DNA from 3 places in the Eubacterium sp. genome. Region 3 is predicted to be linked to each of the others. Evidence: predicted binding sites of a transcription regulator. Region 3 holds the regulator's gene; each other region holds the start of a gene.
What was found. Region 3 encodes Rex, which represses fermentation and respiration genes when NADH is low (regulators of the CRP and FNR family bind a similar motif). Its sites were predicted from a motif close to ATTGTTAANNNNTTAACAAT; they were not measured.
Positions count from the first base shown of each region.

Region 1: ACZM4J_RS07770 (acetyl-CoA C-acetyltransferase) is a predicted target of Rex. The motif match lies at 2,434-2,453, and genes of this name have one in related genera.
Region 2: gap (type I glyceraldehyde-3-phosphate dehydrogenase) is a predicted target of Rex. The motif match lies at 2,942-2,961, and genes of this name have one in related genera.

Region 1 covers NZ_DBLZZO010000018.1:47,048-54,301, forward strand. The annotation lists gene ACZM4J_RS07760 (3-hydroxyacyl-CoA dehydrogenase family protein) at 1-213, opposite strand, end outside; gene ACZM4J_RS07765 (enoyl-CoA hydratase-related protein) at 298-1,089, opposite strand; gene ACZM4J_RS07770 (acetyl-CoA C-acetyltransferase) at 1,205-2,389, opposite strand; gene ACZM4J_RS07775 (DUF975 family protein) at 2,512-3,354, opposite strand; gene ACZM4J_RS07780 (branched-chain amino acid aminotransferase) at 3,606-4,631, opposite strand; gene ACZM4J_RS07785 (hypothetical protein) at 4,737-6,980, opposite strand; gene ACZM4J_RS07790 (ABC transporter ATP-binding protein) at 6,970-7,254, opposite strand, start outside.
Region 2 covers NZ_DBLZZO010000018.1:18,186-25,439, forward strand. The annotation lists gene tpiA (triose-phosphate isomerase) at 1-320, opposite strand, end outside; gene ACZM4J_RS07640 (phosphoglycerate kinase) at 481-1,686, opposite strand; gene gap (type I glyceraldehyde-3-phosphate dehydrogenase) at 1,809-2,825, opposite strand; gene ACZM4J_RS07650 (histidinol-phosphatase HisJ family protein) at 3,078-3,845, shown strand; gene ACZM4J_RS07655 (cysteine desulfurase family protein) at 3,903-5,045, opposite strand; gene ACZM4J_RS07660 (oligosaccharide flippase family protein) at 5,124-6,629, shown strand; gene ACZM4J_RS07665 (hypothetical protein) at 6,780-7,254, opposite strand, start outside.
Region 3 covers NZ_DBLZZO010000015.1:25,840-33,093, reverse strand. The annotation lists gene alr (alanine racemase) at 1-1,142, opposite strand, end outside; gene ACZM4J_RS06675 (NAD(P)H-hydrate dehydratase) at 1,195-2,667, opposite strand; gene ACZM4J_RS06670 (redox-sensing transcriptional repressor Rex) at 2,681-3,319, opposite strand; gene ACZM4J_RS06665 (ABC transporter ATP-binding protein) at 3,469-5,382, shown strand; gene ACZM4J_RS06660 (heavy metal translocating P-type ATPase) at 5,482-7,254, opposite strand, start outside.

The DNA of each region.
Region 1 (7,254 bases), on a different contig from region 3:
TGGTGTGATGCTATCAAGAATACCATCAACCTGTTCCTGTGTCATTTTTCCTTTTGCAACAAGTCTTGCATATCCTTTAGCAATCTTGTCTTTTCCGCCTTCTGCCCATTCCTGCTTGATGTCACATAAAGCTACTGTGTAACCATCAACCATAGCAAAAGCCTTTGCGATTCCCTGGCCCATTGTACCAGCACCAATTACTCCAACTTTCATCTTATTTTCCTCCAAAAATATTTTTATAAAATTTAAATTGTATCCACAATGAAATTAAATCCATGTGGTGTTTTCCTTATTTAATTATTTGTTCTGGAAAGGAACAACTTTTAACTTCTTTTCTTTATCTTTTTCAAGAAAGTTACCCATTCCTGCCTTCTGATCTTCTGTTTCGAAGCAGCTTCCAAATAATTTTTCTTCAATAACGATAGCATCATCCATGCTTGCATCAAGGCCATCGTTGATAGCTTTCTTACAAGCTCTAACTGCGATAGGAGCCTGCTTAGCAATTGTTGCAGCTAACTTCTTTGCAGCATCTAATAATTCTTCCTGTGGATATACAGCATTTACAAGACCGATTCTGTAAGCTTCATCAGCCTTAATGTTTCTAGCTGTGTAAATCATCTGCTTAGCCATTCCAGGACCAACTAATCTTGCAAGTCTTTGTGTTCCACCAAATCCAGGTGTGATTCCAAGACCTACTTCAGGCTGTCCGAAAATTGCATTTTCAGAACAAAGTCTAATATCACAACTCATTGAGATTTCGCATCCACCACCTAAAGCAAATCCGTTTACGGCAGCGATTACAGGAATGTCAAATGTTTCTAACTTTCTAAATACATCGTTTCCTTTTTTACCAAATGCTTCACCTTCAGCCTTTGTTAATGTTGACATTTCTCCAATATCAGCACCGGCTACAAATGATTTTTCTCCTGCACCTGTTAAAACTAATGCTCTTGTTTCATCTAAATTAACTGCATCTAGAGTTGCATTTAATTCATCAAGAACCTGGCTGTTTAATGCATTTAATGCCTTTGGACGGTTGATTGTAATTACTCCAACAAATCCATCCTGTTCATAAGTAATAAATTCCATATCACTTCTCCTTAAAAAATTATAATTGTATTAAGAGTTTGGATAAACTCTTATGGTAGAAAAACACACTAAAAGCTGGTAGTAAAAAATTGCCACCAGCTTTTTATGTATTCAATTAGTCTCTTTCAACGATTGTTGAGCAACCCATTCCGCCACCGATACATAAAGTAGCGAGACCCTTCTTAGCATCTCTCTTCTGCATTTCATGAAGTAATGTAACAAGGATACGGCAACCTGAAGCTCCTACCGGATGTCCAAGTGCGATAGCACCACCGTTTACGTTTACTTTGCTCATATCGAACTTTAAGTCTCTAGCAACTGCTACTGACTGTGCTGCGAAAGCTTCGTTAGCTTCGATTAAGTCCATATCATCAACTGTTAAGCCAGTTTTTTCCATAACTTTCTTTGTTGAAGCAACTGGTCCAACACCCATGATTTCAGGTGCAACACCACCAAGTGCTCCGGCAACAAATGTAGCCATAGGTGTAACACCTAATTCTTTAGCTTTTTCTTCGCTCATAACTACAACTGCTGCAGCTCCATCGTTAATACCTGAAGCATTTCCTGCTGTAATAACACCATCAGGCTTTCCTGAACAGCATCTTAGTTTACCAAGTGATTCAGCTGTTGTACCAGCTCTTGGTCCTTCATCTGTATCTACAACGATATCGCCCTTTCTATTCTTAACAACAACAGGTACGATTTCATCTTTGAACTTACCGTCAGCCATAGCCTTTTCGCATTTCTGCTGTGAGTTTGCTGAGAATTCATCTAATTCTTCTCTTGAGATTCCCCACTGTTCAGCTACGTTTTCAGCAGTAATCATCATGTGGTAGTTGTTGAATGCATCTGTTAAAGCATCATTTACCATTGTATCAATGATTGTACCATTGTTCATTCTGTAACCAAATCTTGCCTTTGGAAGTGCGTATGGTGCCATTGACATATTTTCCATACCACCTGCAACAACAATATCAGCATCTCCTGCTTTAATCATCTGCGCAGCCATGTTTACACAGTTAAGACCTGATCCACAAACAACGTTTACTGTAACTGCTGGTGTTTCAATTGGAAGACCTGCCTTGATTGAAGCCTGACGAGCTACGTTCTGTCCAAGACCAGCCTGGATAACGCATCCCATGTATACGTGATCAACAGCGTCCTTTGGTACGCCTGCTCTCTTAAGAGCTTCTTCAATAACAATAGATCCTAAAACTGGTGCTGGAGTTGTGCTTAAAGCTCCACCCATCTTACCGATTGCTGTACGACATGCGCCTGCAATAACTACTTTTTTTGACATAATATTAATCCTCCATATATATAATTTTTAAAAAGATTTTCAACTTTGTTATAATTTTAACAAATTATAATTCCTTTGTCTAGTATAATAATCGAATTTTGTTTCCAAAAAGTGACTTTTTTCTAAACTTCTTCGTAACTGTCATAATTTGTATTAAAATTATCATGCTGTTGCTGATTATTCTGCTTAGGATAACCACATAGAGTCACGTATAATTCTACATCTGTTAAACATTTATATGGTACAACATAGAATATGTTAAGTATACCACATGTAAACGCTGCCAAAATATTCCAACCAATAAATGATAAGTCAAGGACAAACGCATTCATTTTATTCCCCATCATCATTTGTCTGCTTCTTCTAAAAGCTTCGCTGGAACTCATATTAGGATTTTCAGCAAGCAAATATGGTATCATTCTGTATTCGTACATTTTAACTATACCGGGTATAATAAATAACAGTGACCATAATGATGTATATAATGATTTTAAAAACATTGTTTTTGCAATGTTTAAATACCCATTTCTGAACCCTTCTGTCATTTCACTAAATTGAGGATTCACTGTTCTGTTTTTAATTAACCATCTCTTACAGCCAACCTCTAACTGTGCAAAAACTAAGAAAGCTAAAGCAAGACCTGCTAGGAAAATGATTATTCCAAGTATTAACACCATGGAAATCTGTGTGTATGAAATATTTTTCATAATTCCCAGTAATCTTGTTCTTAAAATATTAAACTGTAAATTCACACTTTGATCTGTATATCCCATATAAGAGTTGTCTGTTAAAATAGAATTTCCCGTGTTAGTTATGGAATCTGTTACGTCATTAAAATTAACTGATGTTCCAAAACTAAAATTACCAATAACAATGGATAATATCAAAGTTACAAGTACCCCACTCCAGTAATTCTTCTGTAGTATCTGTCTGGCTGTACTTTTTAATTCTGCTCTTGTCCACATATATATTTTTCTCCTTCATAATAGTAATAGCTACAACAAATTAATTGGGATTTCTTTGAAATCACAATTATATAATTAAGAATGTCCCTTGGGACATTCTACGCACCGAGCGCATGTTGCTTCAGCAACATTTTTCCTTTTGCGCGAGTGTGCATCCCTAGTGGAACGTTATTTATTAATTGTGATTTCAAAGAAATCACAATTAATAAATAAGCCCGCCTACTGTTACATAAGCGGACTTTTTATTGTCATTACTTAATTTCTACTAACCAGCCTTCTGGAGCTTCAATTCTGCCCATCTGGATACCTGTTAATGTTTCATATAATTTCTTTGTAATAGGTCCCATTTCATCCATTCCACTTGGGAAGCAGATTTCTTCGCCATGATTTACAATCTTACCAACAGGTGAAATAACTGCTGCTGTTCCACATAAACCACATTCTGCAAAATCTTTAACTTCATCGATGAATACTTCTCTTTCTTCAACTTCAAGTCCAAGATATTCTTTTGCAACATGCATAATTGAACGACGTGTAATTGAAGGTAAAATACTGTTTGACTTTGGAGTAACAACTTTATTATCTTTTGTTACGAAAATGAAGTTTGCACCACCTGTTTCTTCTACCTTTGTTCTTGTTGCTGCATCAAGGTACATGTTCTCATCAAAACCTTCTGCATGTGCAGTAACAATTGCATGTAAGCTCATTGCATAGTTAAGACCTGCTTTGATATGTCCTGTTCCATGAGGAGCTGCTCTATCAAAATCACTAACCTTAATTGTAATTGGCTTTGCGCCGCCCTTAAAGTAAGGTCCTACAGGTGTTGTAAGAACTCTGAACTGATATTCTTCTGCAGGCTTAACACCAATTACTGCTGAGCTTGCGAACATATAAGGTCTTACATATAATGTAGCTCCTGAACCATAAGGTGGAACGTATGCTGCGTTAGCCTTTACTGTTTCCTTAATAGCTTTTACGAATTTATCCTCTGGGAATACAGGCATCTCTAATCTTCTTGCTGAATCAGCGAAACGAGATGCGTTTAAGTCAGGACGGAATGTGACTATGCGTCCATCCTCTGTTGTGTACGCCTTCATTCCTTCGAAAATAGTCTGAGCATACTGTAATACTCCGGCACATTCGTTAATGACTACGTTTGAGTCCTCTGTTAATACTCCATCATCCCACTTGCCATCTTTGAAATTTGCCACAAATCTCTTGTCAGTATCTACATAACCAAAACCAAGATTTGCCCAGTCAATATTTTTCTTGTCCATCTTTTATTCCTCCGTATTATTAATTTGTCATAATATTTTGACATATGTGCATTTAAGTCAAAACCTTATTCAATTATATCACTATTTTCTTCTCGGTCAATAAGACTACTTTAATTTTTCCCACTTATAGTTATATAAAGAATCTCTAATGCCATCACCATTAAGACCAAACTTACCGTTTTTTAATTTCAGGCATTTCTTTTCCCTATTTTTAGGTAATGTTACACATCCTGTAGTCTGTACGCCATTCTCTTCTACCTGACAGAACATAATTTTATCAAACACCTTATCTAAAGTGCCTGTTTCCATGTTACTACCTAAAGAATATGTATATTTCCAAAGATTTCCCTTCACTCTCTCACATTGTGATTCTTTCACACTGAAAGATGTTGTGTAGAAATTATATTCATCACTGTCATATAAAAAGGCTCTTATCTCCTTAGCATTGTCCCAATACTTTGGAACTTTAAAATAAACAGTTCGTCGTTCTTTTCCGGTCATTGTGCCGTAATTATTATCCTGACCTCTATACATTTCCTGTTTTAAGTTAATTAATTCAACATTTTCATATCCTTTATCTAATAAGAATTTATATAGATTCTTGTGCTTCTTACTTATGTTGAAGGTTATGTATATCTGATTGCCGTCTCCGTTATAAGTATCCTCCATAAAGGATAATGACAACTGCCATTTCATGTTCTTTGTACTAAAGAATTTTTCGCCCATTTGGTCGTAATCTTTCTTTGCTGCATTTCTCAGTTCTTCGTAAATTTCCTTCTTTCCTTTTTCAGTAAATTCATCTAAACCTGTACTTCTGTCATTAACAGTGTCAGTTATCTCAACATACGACAGATAGGAAGCAGGTATTTTCATAAGATTACCAACTATATTATTTTGTTTCTTAACGATTTTTGACAATCTGTCAAACTCATCCCCATAAAAACATCCATCATAAGTTCTGTTTATATAAGAACCATTTTTCAGCTTATATGAAATGTTTAATCTATAATAATCCTTTGTTATTTCATCCACACCTTCTTTTGCGAATGATACATCTTTACTTCCGTAAATAGGATATATTATACTCTTATCTTCAAGTGCCTGTTTAACAACAGCTCTATGTGCATTTAAAGTTGCCTCAATTGCGTTCTTATCCTTAATGTAATACTCACTAATATTAACGCCGTTTACAATGAAGCTTGAACTGCTGTCCATTGAGACTGCAACTGCCTCTACATCTTTTTCATTAGGTATTCTCTTGTCAAATCCTAAACCGCCTCTGGCAATTGAAATTAAAAAAATGAATACAAAAACTATATCGATTCCTATTACTAAAACACTTTTTCTAATGTCAGACAGACTTCTGTTATAAATTAAATGGAGTATTATAACTGTTGCAATTGTGCCAATTAAAATTCCAACAGTAAACCATATAAACTGTACCCCTGTTGATTCTTTTCCAGAAATAGCAACAAGTATCCAGCCGAAACAGAAACCAACTGCAAAACCGGCAAATACTTTTATAGTCTGCTCAAGTCCTATATGAATTGATGAGTTCTGTGCAACTTCAACTTTTCTTTTCTTAACGAGATAGTAACTTGCAATAAGTAATGCTACACTAAAACCTACCCACCATAATACATAGAGCAGATTGTGTTTTCCGAAAGCCCCTGCAAACGGTGCAAGGAAAGGACTTAATAATGTGTAAATTTCGTAGTTATTCATTGACTTTACGCTGTATCCCGGAAGTATTGAATTTGGGAACAGGTAGCAAATCAAAACGCATACCGGATAAATTCCGTTTATGGCTATATAACTTACAACTGTATCCACAACTGTTCCACAGCAAAGTGAAACTGCTGAAATAAATGTCACGTTGCCTACAACAGCAATTGCAACAAACAATACATTTCTTGACACGTGCAAAAATCCATCCAAGTCAAAAGTCATCATTGCACTAATTAAGCCAACTATAAATATTGGTATAACTGTCTGGAATATTACAGAAAACAATCTTGTAAATAACATTGTCGCCCTATCTACAGGAAAGCTACCAAACATATCCACACATCTTTTATTATGTATGTATGAAAATGACACAAAGGCAAAGACTGTAGAAAAAATCATTGCCACTAATGTAAATGTTGTTCCAATAAGCACCGGTGCCGCATTTACAACTTCTTCTATGTTTCTGTTTTTTAATTTAATAATAAGTTCCATTAAAGGAGATGATACTGATAATAAAAGAATATATGCAATTAATATGCCTCTGTATCTTTTGTTAGTCCATCTAAATAAGTTTAAAGCTTTCTTCCTTTGACTGAAAGCTGTCGGTATATTACTTGCCATATCCTACCCCCTCCATTTTGCTTATAAATACTTCTTCTAATGTAGAAGGCATAACCTCAATAAATGCAGGTTCCAATTCATTTAATTCTTTCATGATTTCCTCAATATCTCCCTTTACCATAAGTACATAATAATTTCCAACCTGTCTCATTATGTCAGCCCCAATTTGTCTAAACACTTTTCTGTCAATTGACTTATTAAAAGCAAGCTGTATTTTATGCATCTGGCTTTTTAGTTCATCGGTCTCTTCATTAGTTACCAATGTACCTTTATG
Region 2 (7,254 bases), on a different contig from region 3:
TCATCAGTTTCAGCAAAGTATTCTCTTCTTTCTGAATGTCCGATGATAACATATTTTACACCAATGTCTGTAAGCATGTTAGGAGCGATTTCACCTGTGTAAGCACCGCTTTCTTCAAAATACATGTTTTCAGCACCAATATTAATATTTGTTCCCTTAGTAGCTTCCATAGCTGGAACTAAATCGATTGCTGGTACGCAGAATACTACGTCAACTTCATCATTAGCTACTAATGGTTTTAATTCATTAATTAATGCAACTGCCTCACTTGGAGTCTTGTTCATTTTCCAGTTGCCTGCAATAATTTTCTTTCTCATTATGAAATCTCCTTTATTCTTTCGCCGTTTTCTTATTGATGCAAAGCATCAATAAGCACGCTGGCATTCGCCAGCTTCACAAAAACCAATCTACGAACAACTGAATGCAAGCATTCATTGTTCTTGATTTGTTTTTGTGTAAATGGACTCATTTGCCTTAGCGTTATTTGTCGTTTGCTGCTACAACGCCTGGTAAGTCTTTTCCTTCTAAGAATTCTAAGCTTGCTCCACCACCTGTTGAGATGTGAGTCATCTTATCACCAAATCCAAGGTTGTTTACTGCTGCTGCTGAATCACCACCACCGATAATTGTTGTAGCATCTGTATCAGCTAAAGCCTGAGCTACTGCAATAGTACCTGCTGCAAGACATGGATTTTCTGAAACACCCATAGGTCCGTTCCATACTACTGTCTTAGCATTCTTTACTGCATCAGCAAATAATTCTCTTGTCTTAGGTCCAATATCAAGTCCTTCTTTGTCATCAGGAATTGCATTAGTTGGAACTATCATTGTTTCGATTTCTGCATCAATTGGATCTGGGAATCCATCAGCTGCAACTGTATCGATTGGAAGTAAAATCTTCTTTCCTAATTCTTCTGCTTTCTTAAGCATGTCATTACAGTAATCAAGCTTGCTGTCATCTACTAAAGAGATACCAACATTTCCGCCCTGAGCCTTAACGAATGTGTATGCCATACCACCACCGATAATTAAAGTATCGCACTTTTCAAGTAAGTTATTGATAACATTTAATTTGTCAGCAACCTTAGCACCACCAAGAATAGCTACGAAAGGTCTTACAGGATTGTTTACTGCATTTCCTAAGAAATCAATTTCTTTCTGCATTAAGTATCCAACTACTGCTGTGTCAACATATTCTGTTACACCAACGTTTGAACAGTGTGCTCTATGAGCTGTACCAAATGCATCATTTACAAATACATCACAAAGTGAAGCAAGTTCTTTTGAGAAAGCTTCTCCATTCTTTGTTTCTTCTGCTCTGTAACGTGTATTCTGAAGTAATACTACATCACCATCCTGCATAGCTGCTACTGCTGCTTTTGCATTTTCACCTACAACATTATCATCTGCTGCAAACTTAACTTCCTGTCCTAATAATTCTGAAAGTCTTACTGCAACTGGTGCAAGTGATAATTCAGGCTTTGGTTCTCCCTTTGGCTTTCCAAGATGTGAGCAAAGGATAACCTTACCACCATCATTAATTAATTTTTTGATTGTTGGAAGAGCTGCTACAAGACGGTTTTCATCTGTAATAACGCCTTCCTTTAAAGGTACGTTGAAATCACAACGAACTAATACCTTTAATCCTTTTACATTGATATCATCAACTGATTTTTTGTTAAGCATATTAACTTTCCTTTCTAATTTTCATATTTAAAAATCCATACTGTATAAACTAAAAACCCATACATAAACAAAGGGCCCGGCCCATTAAAGCCGGACCCTTTTGGATCTTAATATTCTTAAACTTATGCAAGTTCTGAGAAGTATTTGATTGTTCTAACCATCTGGCTTGTGTATGAATTTTCGTTGTCATACCATGAAACAACCTGTACTTCATATGTGTCTTCGTCAACCTTTGATACCATTGTCTGTGTAGCATCAAATAATGAACCATATCTCATACCTACGATATCTGAAGAAACGATTTCGTCTTCATTGTATCCGTATGATTCGTTTGAAGCTGCCTTCATAGCTGCGTTGATACCTTCAACTGTGATATCTTTTCCTTTAACTACAGCAGTAAGAACTGTTGTTGATCCTGTTGGAACTGGAACTCTCTGTGCAGATCCGATTAATTTTCCGTTTAATTCTGGAATTACTAATCCGATAGCTTTTGCAGCACCTGTTGAGTTAGGAACGATGTTAACTGCAGCAGCTCTTGATCTTCTTAAGTCACCCTTTCTCTGAGGACCATCAAGAGTCATCTGATCACCTGTGTAAGCATGAATTGTTAACATGATACCACTCTGGATTGGAGCGTACTTGTTAAGAGCATCAGCCATAGGTGCTAAACAGTTTGTTGTACATGAAGCAGCTGAGATAATTGTATCTTCTGGCTTTAATGTATTGTGGTTTGTATTGTAAACGATTGTAGGAAGATCATTTCCAGCTGGAGCTGAAATAACAACCTTACGAGCACCAGCTTTGATATGAGCCTGTGCTTTGTCCTTTGATGTATAGAATCCTGTACATTCTAATACTACGTCTACGTTTAATTCTCCCCAAGGGCAATTTGAAGCATCAGCTTCTGCATAAATCTTGATTTCCTTACCATCAACGATGATAGAATCTTCTGTAGCTGAAACTGTATCAGCCTTTTCATATTTACCCTGTGATGAATCATACTTTAATAAGTGAGCTAACATTTTAGGACTTGTTAAGTCGTTGATAGCTACTACTTCATAACCTTCAGCACCAAACATCTGTCTGAAAGCAAGACGTCCAATACGTCCAAATCCGTTAATTGCAACTTTAACTGCCATTTGATTTTTCCTCCTGAAAAATTTTTAATTTTTATTGTTAATTTTCATTAACCTATTGATTATTTTACATAATTACTCTGTAAATATCAAGGTGTTTTTACGGTTTTTCTTGGTTTTTTGTTAAATTTTTGTCAATTTTTTGATAATGAAACGTTATTGTAGATTTTTATTGTTGTTTTTGCTATATTTTATTTAAAATTCTAAGTTAAATTTTAACGTGAATTTTACAAAAAAATAAAAAGGACTAATATTATGATTTCAGATTATCATGTTCATAGCAAATTTTCTTTTGACTCAGAAGAAAAAATCGACAATATTATTTCAAAAGCAATTGAGTTAAAAATGAACCAAATTGTCATAACCGACCATGAGGATTTTAACTGGCCTGTTGAAGGGGAAACTCCTCTTATTGACCTTCCTAAATATAATTTGGTTTTATCTAAAAAAAAAGAACAATACAAAAATAAAATTAAACTTTTTAAAGGCATTGAGTTGGGGCTTATGAAAGGTACAGGTACTCAATGCCTGGAGCTTATAAATGCATCAGCGTTGGATTTTATAATTGGCTCCTGTCATATTGTGGACAACATGGACCCATATTATACAGATTTTTGGAAAAACAGACAGGACAGGGATGCTTTTGAACTTTATTTTAAAACTCTTTTGGAAGGCTTATTAGAATTCAGCCAAATTGATACTTTAGGTCATTTAGACTATGTTGTAAGATACAGTCCAAACAGAGACTCAAACTATTCACCACGTGATTATCAGGATGTTATTGATGAGATTTTAAAATTCATTATAGAAAAAGATATTAAATTGGAAATTAACACTTCTAACTTATCTAAAGGTTTTGACTTTTTTAATCCACATACTGATATTATTAAAAGATATAAGGAATTAGGTGGGAAATACGTTACCCTTGGTTCTGACGCTCATAAAGCTGAATACATTGGTTACGGTTTTGATAAAGCATACGAAATTGCTAATTCTTTTGATTTAAAAATATTTACCCTTTAATTTAAACATAGAGCTGTCGCCTTAAAGATATCTAATCACCGGCGCACAGCTCCTTTTCTAATTTCCCGCTTTTCTCATTTTCAAAATATTTTCTTTCAGTGTATTTACTGTGTAATCAATCTCTTCTTTTGTGTTTTCGTAGGATAATGTAATTCTAATGGTTCCGTATGCAAATTTATCCGGCACACCAATTGCGGTTATAACATGAGACGGCTTATCTGATGAAGAAGAACATGCTGAACCGGCTGAAATACACACACCTTCATTATCCATTAGTATTACAAGTGATGTTCCATCAATTCCTGCTATTGTAAAATTAGCATTTCCCGGTAGTCGTTTTATCTGATGGCCGTTTAATCTCACGTATGGAATTTCTCTTAACATTCTGTTAATTAGATAATCTCTCAGTCTGCTCTCTTTTTCCAATCTTTTGGTTATTTTATTTTTGGCAGTTTCTACCGCCACCCCCATGCCCACAATAGCTGCCACATTTTCAGTGCCTGCTCTTTTGCCAAATTCCTGACTTCCACCATACACCAGTGGATTCATTTTTTTCGGCTCTTTTATATACAAAAAGCCTATTCCTTTAGGGCCGTAAAACTTGTGAGCGCTGGCACTTAACATATCCACCTGCAATTTTTCCACATCAATTGGTACATGGCAAAAAGCCTGCACAGCATCTGTATGAAACAGTATATTATGTTTTTTAGCAATCTGCGCAATTTTTCCTATTTCCTGTATTGTGCCAATTTCGTTATTTGCATACATTATGGAAATTAGCCCTGTTTTTATTGTTTTATCATTCCTAATGTAACTTTCAATTTCGTAGGGATTTATCAGCCCTTCTCTGTCTGTTCCAATGTAGGAAACATGCATACCTTTTTGTTCTAGCTCACTGCATTTATTTAAAACAGCGTGGTGTTCTATTTTTGAAGTAACAATATGATTTCCCCACTGTTTTGCGTTTTCCAAAACCCAATTATCCGACTCAGTTCCTCCTGACGTAAAAATAATATTTTCCCCTTTGCAGTTTAAAACTCCGGCTATTTTCTCCCTTGTTTCCTCTATAATCTTTCTTGATTTTTTTGATAATGTATATATGCCTGACGGATTTCCATACATGTCATTTAAATATGGTTCCATGGCTTCTGCTGCTTCTTTGCATATTTTTGTTGTTGCCCCATTGTCCAAATAAATCATGGTTTCTCCTTAATAATATTAATAGCATTTTTTTTAATGTTAAGAATAAATTATAATAAAGTGTTTTTCGGTGGTACTATGTCTGTAAAAAAGCAAATTATTCAAGGAACTATTGTCCTTACATCTGCCACTTTATTAAGTAGAATTCTTGGTTTTTTATATAGAATATTCCTTTCAAACTTAATGGGTGCAAAAGGAATGGGCCTTTTTCAATTAATTTTTCCGGTTCTGGGATTTGCCATCTCTGTAAGTTGCGGTGGCATCCAAATAGCTGTTTCAAGATTTGTTGCCGAAAGCAAAAACAAAAACAGTAAATTTATGATTTTAATAAGTAGCCTTGTAATGTCTGCTGTTCTGTCTGCTTTTACGGCTTTTATTTTGTATAAATTTGCTCTGCCTATTTCTGTTAATATTATAAAAAACAGCCAGTGTTATGAAATGATAAAATATGCGTCTCTTACTGTCCCCCTTGCAGCTTTTCACTCCTGTATAACCGGTTATTATCTTGGCATGAAAAAGACTTTTGTTCCTGCTTTTTCTACAGTGCTTGAACAACTTGCAAAAGTAGCATCTGTCTATATTATTGGTATGGTTGTCATAACAAACAAAATCGAAATTACACCTATGGTTGCAGTTTATTCCATGATTATTTCAGAATTTATTGGTGTGATTTTCTGTGTTATTGCTTTGACAGGAGAACCAAAATACTCTTTTAAAATTAAAGATTTGTTTGTATCAATGAAGAAACTTTTTTCTGTTTCCTATGTGCTTACAATTAACAAAATCATGATAACTTTTCTCCAATGCTTTGAAGCAATTTTAGTGCCTATTGTTTTGGTTAAAAGTGGTTTGTCAAAGGACAATGCTCTTAGTGTCTATGGAATTTTAACAGGCATGGCAGTTCCTGTTATAACTTTTCCCTCGGCAATTAATACCTCTGTCTCAACCATGATTTTGCCTGCCATTGCAGACGCTAACACCAGCGGTAAAAACAATCAGGTTAAAAAAGCTACAGAAACTTCTATTTGTTTTTCTATAATTATGGGGATTTTCTTTATTGGATTTTTCCTGTATTTTGGAGATTTTATTGGTGGCGAAATTTTCGGTCACAGACAGGCTGGTGATTATATAAAAATTCTTGCCTGGATATGCCCTTTTATGTATTTGTCCATTACCATGGGTGCCATATTACATGGACTTGGCAAAACTAATCAGGCTTTTATACATAATGTTGTTGGAACTGTTATTCGCCTTTTCTGCTTATGGTTTTTGGTTCCTACAATCGGTATTAAAGGATATTTATGGGGACTTCTTGGCAGCAATCTTATAACTACTTTACTGCATAATTATTGTATAAAAAAGAATATTGGACACAAACTTAATTGCATGGACTTTATAATCAAGCCTGTAATTTGGCTAAGTATAAGTATGCTTTGCTGTTATCTTATCAGATATATTTTTTCTTTTTGTAATTCAGAAACACGTTTGTATAGTTACTTTTCTAACGGAGTATGCGCAGTAGTTTTAGCCGGTGTATTTTCATTTTTCTTTTATACTTACTGGAAAAATATTAAGCAGTTTTAAATGTGTTTTAATCAGTAAATATGACTTATGATATTCTACGCGCTAAGTATGCCTCTAGTTAAAAAATTTTCCATTACAAAAACAGGATGAAAGCTTTTCAACTTCCATCCTGTTTTACTATAGTATTTCTATTTACTTTTTGTTTATTTTCTATTTTTTCTTTATTTTCCTTATGTCCTTTTTTGAGATGTTTTTACATCCTTTTACTATTACACTTTTAATCTTTTGTTTTTTAGATGTAATAATTTTCTTCAGCTTTGGAGCATTTACAATTTTTAAAGACTTAATTTTTCCTGCTTTGGAAATATCAATCTTTTTTAAACTGTTGTCATTTTTTATGGTAATGCTTTTTAACTTTTTATTTTTTCCAATGTTAATTTTTTTAATATTAGTATCTACGATTTTTATATTTGATACTTTTTTACATTTTGAAAAATCTACTTTATTTAATTTACCACCTGCCCAACACTCGAAGCTTTTTAAATTACTATTCTTTGATATGTTAATTTTCTTCAGGTTGTTCAATTGAACAATTTGAATTTTATTTAATTTTCTGTAATTTGAAAAATCAAAAGTCTTTAAATCTGTTTTTCCCAATCCACCAAGCATTGTTACACTTTTTAAA
Region 3 (7,254 bases):
GTGCCAACTATTTTTCCATCTTTTAAATAAACTCTTGGCACTCTTTTTCCTAAATCACAAATAAATTCGTAATTAAAAGTACCTGCTTCTTCGGCTAATTTATCAATTAATATTGTTTCGTCCCCATCAGTACCTACTAATGTAACTTTATCGCCAACTTTTACATCCATACCTGTAACATCAACCATAAACTGATCCATGCATACCCTTCCAATGATGTTAGCTTTCTTACCATTAATTAAAACATAGCCTTTGTTGCTTAAGTTTCTTGGATAGCCGTCACCATAACCTACAGGAATTGTTGCAACAGTCATCGGCTTATCAGACACAAAAGTATGACCGTAACTTACACCTCTGCCTGCCGGAATTTCTTTTACATATATTACATGTGAATATATACTCATTGCAGGTTCTAGTTTCATTGCCTCATGGTCCATTTCATCTGATGGATAAAGACCATACATTGAAATTCCTGCTCTTGAAAGGCTTAATGATGTTTCAGGCATTTCCATAATGGCTGCACTGTTAGCGCACTGGTGAACCGGTATTTTTACACCATTTGACTCTACTTTTTCCACAAAATCATTAAATTCCTTAAACTGATTGTAAGCTACACTTTTGTCAACATAATCAGCCTTTGCAAAATGAGTAAAAATCGACTCGATTTTTACATTTGGCAGTGCGTCAATGGCTACAATTTCCTTCACAGCTTCATCACTTGGTATATAGCCGATTCTGCTCATACCTGTATCTACTGCTATATCAATATTTACATGTTTATCTAAGCTAATTGCTATATCAGACAATTTCTTAGCATCTTCTATTGAGAAAACTGCAGGTATCATACCTTCCTTAACAACAGTTTCGTAAGTACATTCAGGTGTGTAACCAAGAATAAATATTGGTTTTGTTATTCCATGTCTTCGTAAATTATGTCCTTCGTAAGCTGTAGCAACTGCATAACCATAACAAATATCATCTAATGCTTTTGCAATTGGAACCGCTCCATGTCCATAACCGTCTGTTTTTATTACTGCAACAATTCCTGTTTCCTTTTTCATTTTACATTTCATTAATTCAACATTTCTGTGAATTTTGTCTAAATCAACTGTTGCATAAACTCTAAAATATTTTTTATCCATATCTACTGTTTCCACTTTTTCCACAACCTTTCATTGTCTTCTAATCTTAATTCTAAAAATCGCCGTTGTAAGCTTTTGTAATATTATTACAAATATCTCCTGCCATCATGGATTCCTTACTTGATTCCATGGCTGCCAAATCACCTGCTATTCCATGCAAAAACGTAGCCAGTGCCGGAACTTTTTCAAAATCTGTTTTTGTACCAAGCAAAGCTACCATAATACCTGTTAGAACATCTCCACTTCCTGCTGTGGCCATACCACTATTGCCTGTTAAATTAATATAAGTCCCTTTCTTATTAGCCATAACAGTTCTTGCATCTTTTAAAACAACTGTGGCGCCATATTTATAATTGACTTTTCTTGTATATTTAATTAAATCCTGTGCAATTTCTTTAGCCGGTACTGCAAGGAATCTGCTCATTTCTCCAAGATGAGGTGTTAAAATAACTTTATCATGAAGTTTTTCTTTTATTTCGTTATGTCTTGATATTGTATTAATACCATCAGCATCAATAACTGTAGGTATTTTTGATTCTAACACTTCATTAACAATTTCTGTTTGAACTTCACCGGTTCCCATTCCGGGACCTACTGCTATTACATCGCACCACTTAATTGCTGCCTGTAATGACTTAATATCAAATTTATCAATTGTATAAGTATTAATCATTGCTTCCGGTAAAAGCTTCCCTAAAATATTTCTGTTATTTTCGTGTGTAAATATGCGAACCATACCTGCACCTGTTTTAAAAGCAGCCAAAGCGGACAGTGCCGCGGCACCTGAAATTTCTTTGCTGCCTGCAATAATTAAAACCTTACCGTAATTACCCTTATAAGAATAATTAATTCTTCTTGGCAGATATTTTAAATCTTCTCTTGTAGCATATTTTATAAAATCACTGTTTTCCCATGATTCATATCCAATATCGCTTACAATGACTTTCCCACAATAATCTGCTCCCGGATACAATACCGTACCAACTTTATGAAAGCCGAAAGTCACAGTATAGTCCGCCTTAATCGCAACTCCAAGAACTTCTCCTGTACTTCCGTCAATGCCTGATGGAATGTCCACTGCATAAACCTTTGCCCTTTGATTATTTATATATTCAATGGCATCCTTATACTTACCTTCTACTTTTCTGGATAAACCAACGCCAAAAATTGCATCAACAAAAATATCGCAATCAGCAAAATCTTCAACAATACTTATGCCAAGATTTTCATTTATTCTAAGCTGTGTTTTAAAATCCTCTGTTGCCTTATTAATGTCACCAATAACGCATGTACATGTATTGTAGCCTTTCAAATGAAGCATTCTACATATAGCAAGACCATCTGCTCCGTTATTTCCTACACCGGCTATAACCTGAACAGTTTTTGTTACCGGCTCATTTTCCATAATTAAAGAAGTAACACTTAAAGCCGCTCTTTCCATTAAAACAATTCCCGGAATCCCGATTCTTTCAATTGTTTCAGTATCAACTTTTTTCATTTCACTGCTTGTAAGAATATTTTTCATAGGCCACTCCTATCTATAAACTCTCCTGTTTATTCTTTTCTGATATTCTATATGTAAGCTTCATTAAACTTTCAGACAAATGAACATTTTCAACTAAAATGTCCCCGCCAAAGCCTAAATCTGTATGAGCAAAGTTCCAAAAAGCCTTTACTCCACATTCTACTAATTTTTCAGCAACTTCCTTAGCCGGTCCTTTTGGTAATGTTAACGCAACAATTTCAACATTATTTTCCTTAACATAATCATAAAGTGTAGAAATATCTAAAATTTCCGCATTCTGTGTTTTCTTACCAATTAAATCAGGATTTTTGTCAAACAATGCTGTTATTTCAAAGCCTCTGTTTCTGAAGTTGCCATAATTAGCAATAGCCTGACCTAAATTTCCTGCTCCTACAATAACCATTTTGTGGGGTACATTAAGACCAAGTAACTTTCCTATTTCGTCATAAAGATATTGTACATTATACCCATATCCCTGCTGACCGAAACCACCAAAATTATTTAAGTCCTGTCTAATCTGAGATGCTGTAACATTCATCATCTGACTTAGCTCTTTTGACGAGATTCTTTCGATGTTTTGAGCTTTTAACTCATCTAAATATCTATAATAACGTGGTAGTCTTGAAACTACCGCTTTTGAGATTTTATTCATCACATTCTCCTACCTTATATATATATGGTTAATTATAAGGATATAGCAAAAGATTGTCAAATATTTGTCATTCTATATTTTGTTTTAAATTTCAGCATTTTATGATAAACTAGTTAATTAGTGAAATTCAATTAAACAGGAGGATTCTCATGATATTATCATGTAATCATATAAGCAAATCATACGGTGTTGAAACAATTTTAAATGACTGCTCTTTTTTCATAAATGATAATGAAAAAGCAGCCATTGTTGGAAATAACGGTGCCGGCAAATCTACCATTATGAAGATTATAATGGGGGAACTTTCACCTGATGAGGGAAACGTAATTATTGGCAAGGATAAAACTATCGGTTACCTTGCCCAGTATCAGGATTTAGGTTCAGACACTACTATTTACGAAGAAGTAAAATCTGTTAAACAGAACTTAATTGACATGGAACAAAAACTTTTGGAATACGAGAAAGAAATGGCAAAGGTTTCAGGTGATGAACTTTCTAAATTAATAGAAACTTACACTAACCTGGAACATCGTTTTCAGTTATTAAATGGCTATTCATACAAAAGTGAAATTGAGGGTGTAATAAAAGGTCTTGGATTTACGGAAGATGATTTTAATAAGTCTGTTGGTAATCTTTCAGGTGGTCAGAAAACTCGTGTTGCCCTTTGCAAACTTTTGTTAGAAAAACCTGATATTATTATGTTGGACGAGCCTACTAACCACCTTGATTTAAATTCAATTAAATGGTTGGAAACATATTTGCTTAACTATAACGGGGCTGTTTTAATAATCGCCCATGACCGCTACTTTTTAGACAAGATAGTTTCTAAAGTTATAGAAATTGAAAACCATAAAGCACATGTATACAGTGGTAACTATTCTGACTTTGCTGTAAAAAAACAGGAATTAAGAGTTGCTACAATGAATGCCTATTTAAAACAGCAAAGTGAAATCAAACATCAGGAAGAAGTTATTGCCAAACTTCGCTCTTACAAACAGGAAAAATTTTATAAGCGTGCAGAAAGCCGTGAAAAGCAATTAGAAAAAATAGATCTAATTGAAAAGCCTGAAGAGTTAAAAAATAACATGACCATTAAATTGGAGCCTGACATTGTCAGTGGAAACGATGTTTTGTCTGTTGAGAACCTTGAAAAATCTTATAATACTCTTCTTTTTAAGAATATAAGTTTTGAAATAAAACGTGGTGAACATGTAGCAATTATTGGTGATAACGGCACAGGAAAAACCACTATATTAAAAATAATAAACGGCTTAGTTGATGCAGACTCAGGTATGATTAAGTTGGGCACAAATGTACATATTGGATATTATGACCAGGAACAACACAATCTTACAGATGAAAATACTTTATTTGAAGAAATAGCAAATTCATATCCAAATATGACTAATACAAAAATCCGAAACACTCTGGCTGCTTTTATGTTTACAGGGGAAGATGTTTTCAAGCGTGTATCAGATTTAAGTGGTGGTGAAAAAGGACGCCTTTCCCTTGCCAAATTAATGTTATCGGAAGCTAATCTTATTATTTTGGACGAACCCACAAACCATTTGGATATGGCTTCAAAAGAAATTTTGGAAAATGCAATAAATAATTATACAGGAACAGTTTTGTATGTATCGCACGACAGATATTTTATAAACCAGACTGCCAGTCGTATACTTGAATTAACAAACACAAAACTTATTAATTACCTTGGTAACTATGATTATTATGAGGAGAAAAAGGAAGAACTTACTGCTACTTTTGCTCCTAAGGAAGAAAAAGCAAATGCTGAGAAAACTACTTCCAGCAACAAACAGGATTATTTAGAAAGGAAGGCGGAAGCCGCAAGGATTAGAAAATTGAAAAATGATATCTCAAAAGTAGAAGAAAAAATCAAAAAATACGAAGACCGCTTAAATGAACTTGATGAAATGGTTGCTGATCCAAGTGTTTCAACCAATTCAGCCAAGTTAAATGAAATCGGCAAAGAGCAAAATGAAATCAGTGATAAACTAGATAAGCTTATGGAGGAATGGGAAATTCTTTCTGATCAGTTATAAGAATCACTAAAGATTTTTCTATTACAAAAACGGGACAAGATTTTCTACTGTTAAGTAGTAATTTGTCCCCTTTCTGTTTTATGTTTGTTTTTTATTTTTTTACTTTTCTTTGCTATAAATCTTAGCAAAATTTAATCTTAATGCATTTGATACAACGCAGAAGCTACTTAAACTCATTGCCGCTGCCCCAAACATGGGATTTAATGTAATTCCAAATGGTATAAACAAACCTATGGCTAAAGGTATGCCTATAACATTGTATATAAATGCCCAGAATAAGTTTTCGTGAATGTTTCTAAGTGCTGCTTTACTTAGCTTTATGGCAGCCGGTACATCCATTAAACTGCTTTTCATTAATACAATATCAGCTGCATCTATTGCTACATCTGTTCCTGCTCCTATGGCAATTCCAATGTCAGCTCTGGTTAGTGCAGGTGCATCATTAATGCCATCACCTACCATAGCAACCTTTCCACCTGATTTAAGCTGTTTGATAACTTCTTCCTTACCATCCGGTAAAACGCCTGCAATTACATCATCAGTTCCAACCTGCTTACTAATTGCATTGGCTGTTCTTTCATTATCACCTGTTACCATTACAACTTTTATGTCCATGTTTTGTAATTCTTTAATTGCCTGAGCGCTATCTTCTTTTATAATATCAGCAACTGCAATAATACCCATTAATTTATTATTCTTTGCAAACAATAATGGTGTTTTACCCTGACTTGCATACTCTTGGGATATTTCTTTGGCTTTTTCATTTAAACCAATAGTTTCATCCATATATTTAATACTACCGCCTAATAACTTTTCACCATTTAATGTGCCTGTTAAGCCATTACCCGTTAAAGCCAGAAAATCAGTTATTTCTTCTGAAATTATACCGTCACCTTCTGCTCTTTCCACAACAGCTTTTGCCAAAGGATGCTCACTGTTTATTTCAAGACTGTATGCCATTTGAAGTAATTCATTATCAGTAATCCCTTCCATTGGATAAATGTCTGTAACCTTTGGAGTTCCTGCAGTAATTGTGCCGGTTTTATCTAATGCTATAACATTGATTTTTCCTGTTTCTTCTAATGCTACTGCGTTTTTAAATAAAATCCCGTTTTTTGCACCCTTACCGTTTCCAACCATAATGGCAACAGGTGTGGCAAGTCCCAATGCACATGGGCAGCTTATAACTAAAACTGAAATTCCTCTAGCCAGAGCGAAACCTATTTCTTTTCCAAGTATTAGCCAGCCAATCATTGTAACAATTGCAATTAAAATAACTGCCGGTACGAATATACCTGAAATTTTATCAGCTACTTTTGCAATTGGTGCCTTTGTTGCCGCAGCATCGCTTACCATTTGAATAATTTGAGATAAAGTTGTATCTTCACCAACCTTGGTTGCTTTGCATTTTAACAAACCTGACTGATTTATTGTTGCCCCATAAACCATACTGTTTTCTTCTTTGTCAACAGGAATACTTTCTCCTGTTAAGGCAGATTCATTTACTGCACTATGACCTTCTATTACAACTCCATCAACGGGTATGTTTTCTCCCGGTCTTACAACAAATACATCGTCCTTTAAAACTTCTGATGCATTAACATTTATTTCCTTACCGTCACGTATAACATTTGCTGTTTTAGGAACAAGTTTCATTAAGCTTTTTAATGCATCCGTAGTCTTACCTTTAGAGTGAGATTCAAGCATTTTTCCAACTGTAATTAATGTTAAAATCATTGCTGCCGATTCGAAATACAATTCCATCATATATTTTATAACCAACGCCTCATCGCCTTTAACCTGTGCAGATGTCATTAAAAATAATGATACTGTACTATAACCAAAAGCTGCCGATGAACCTAACGCCACAAG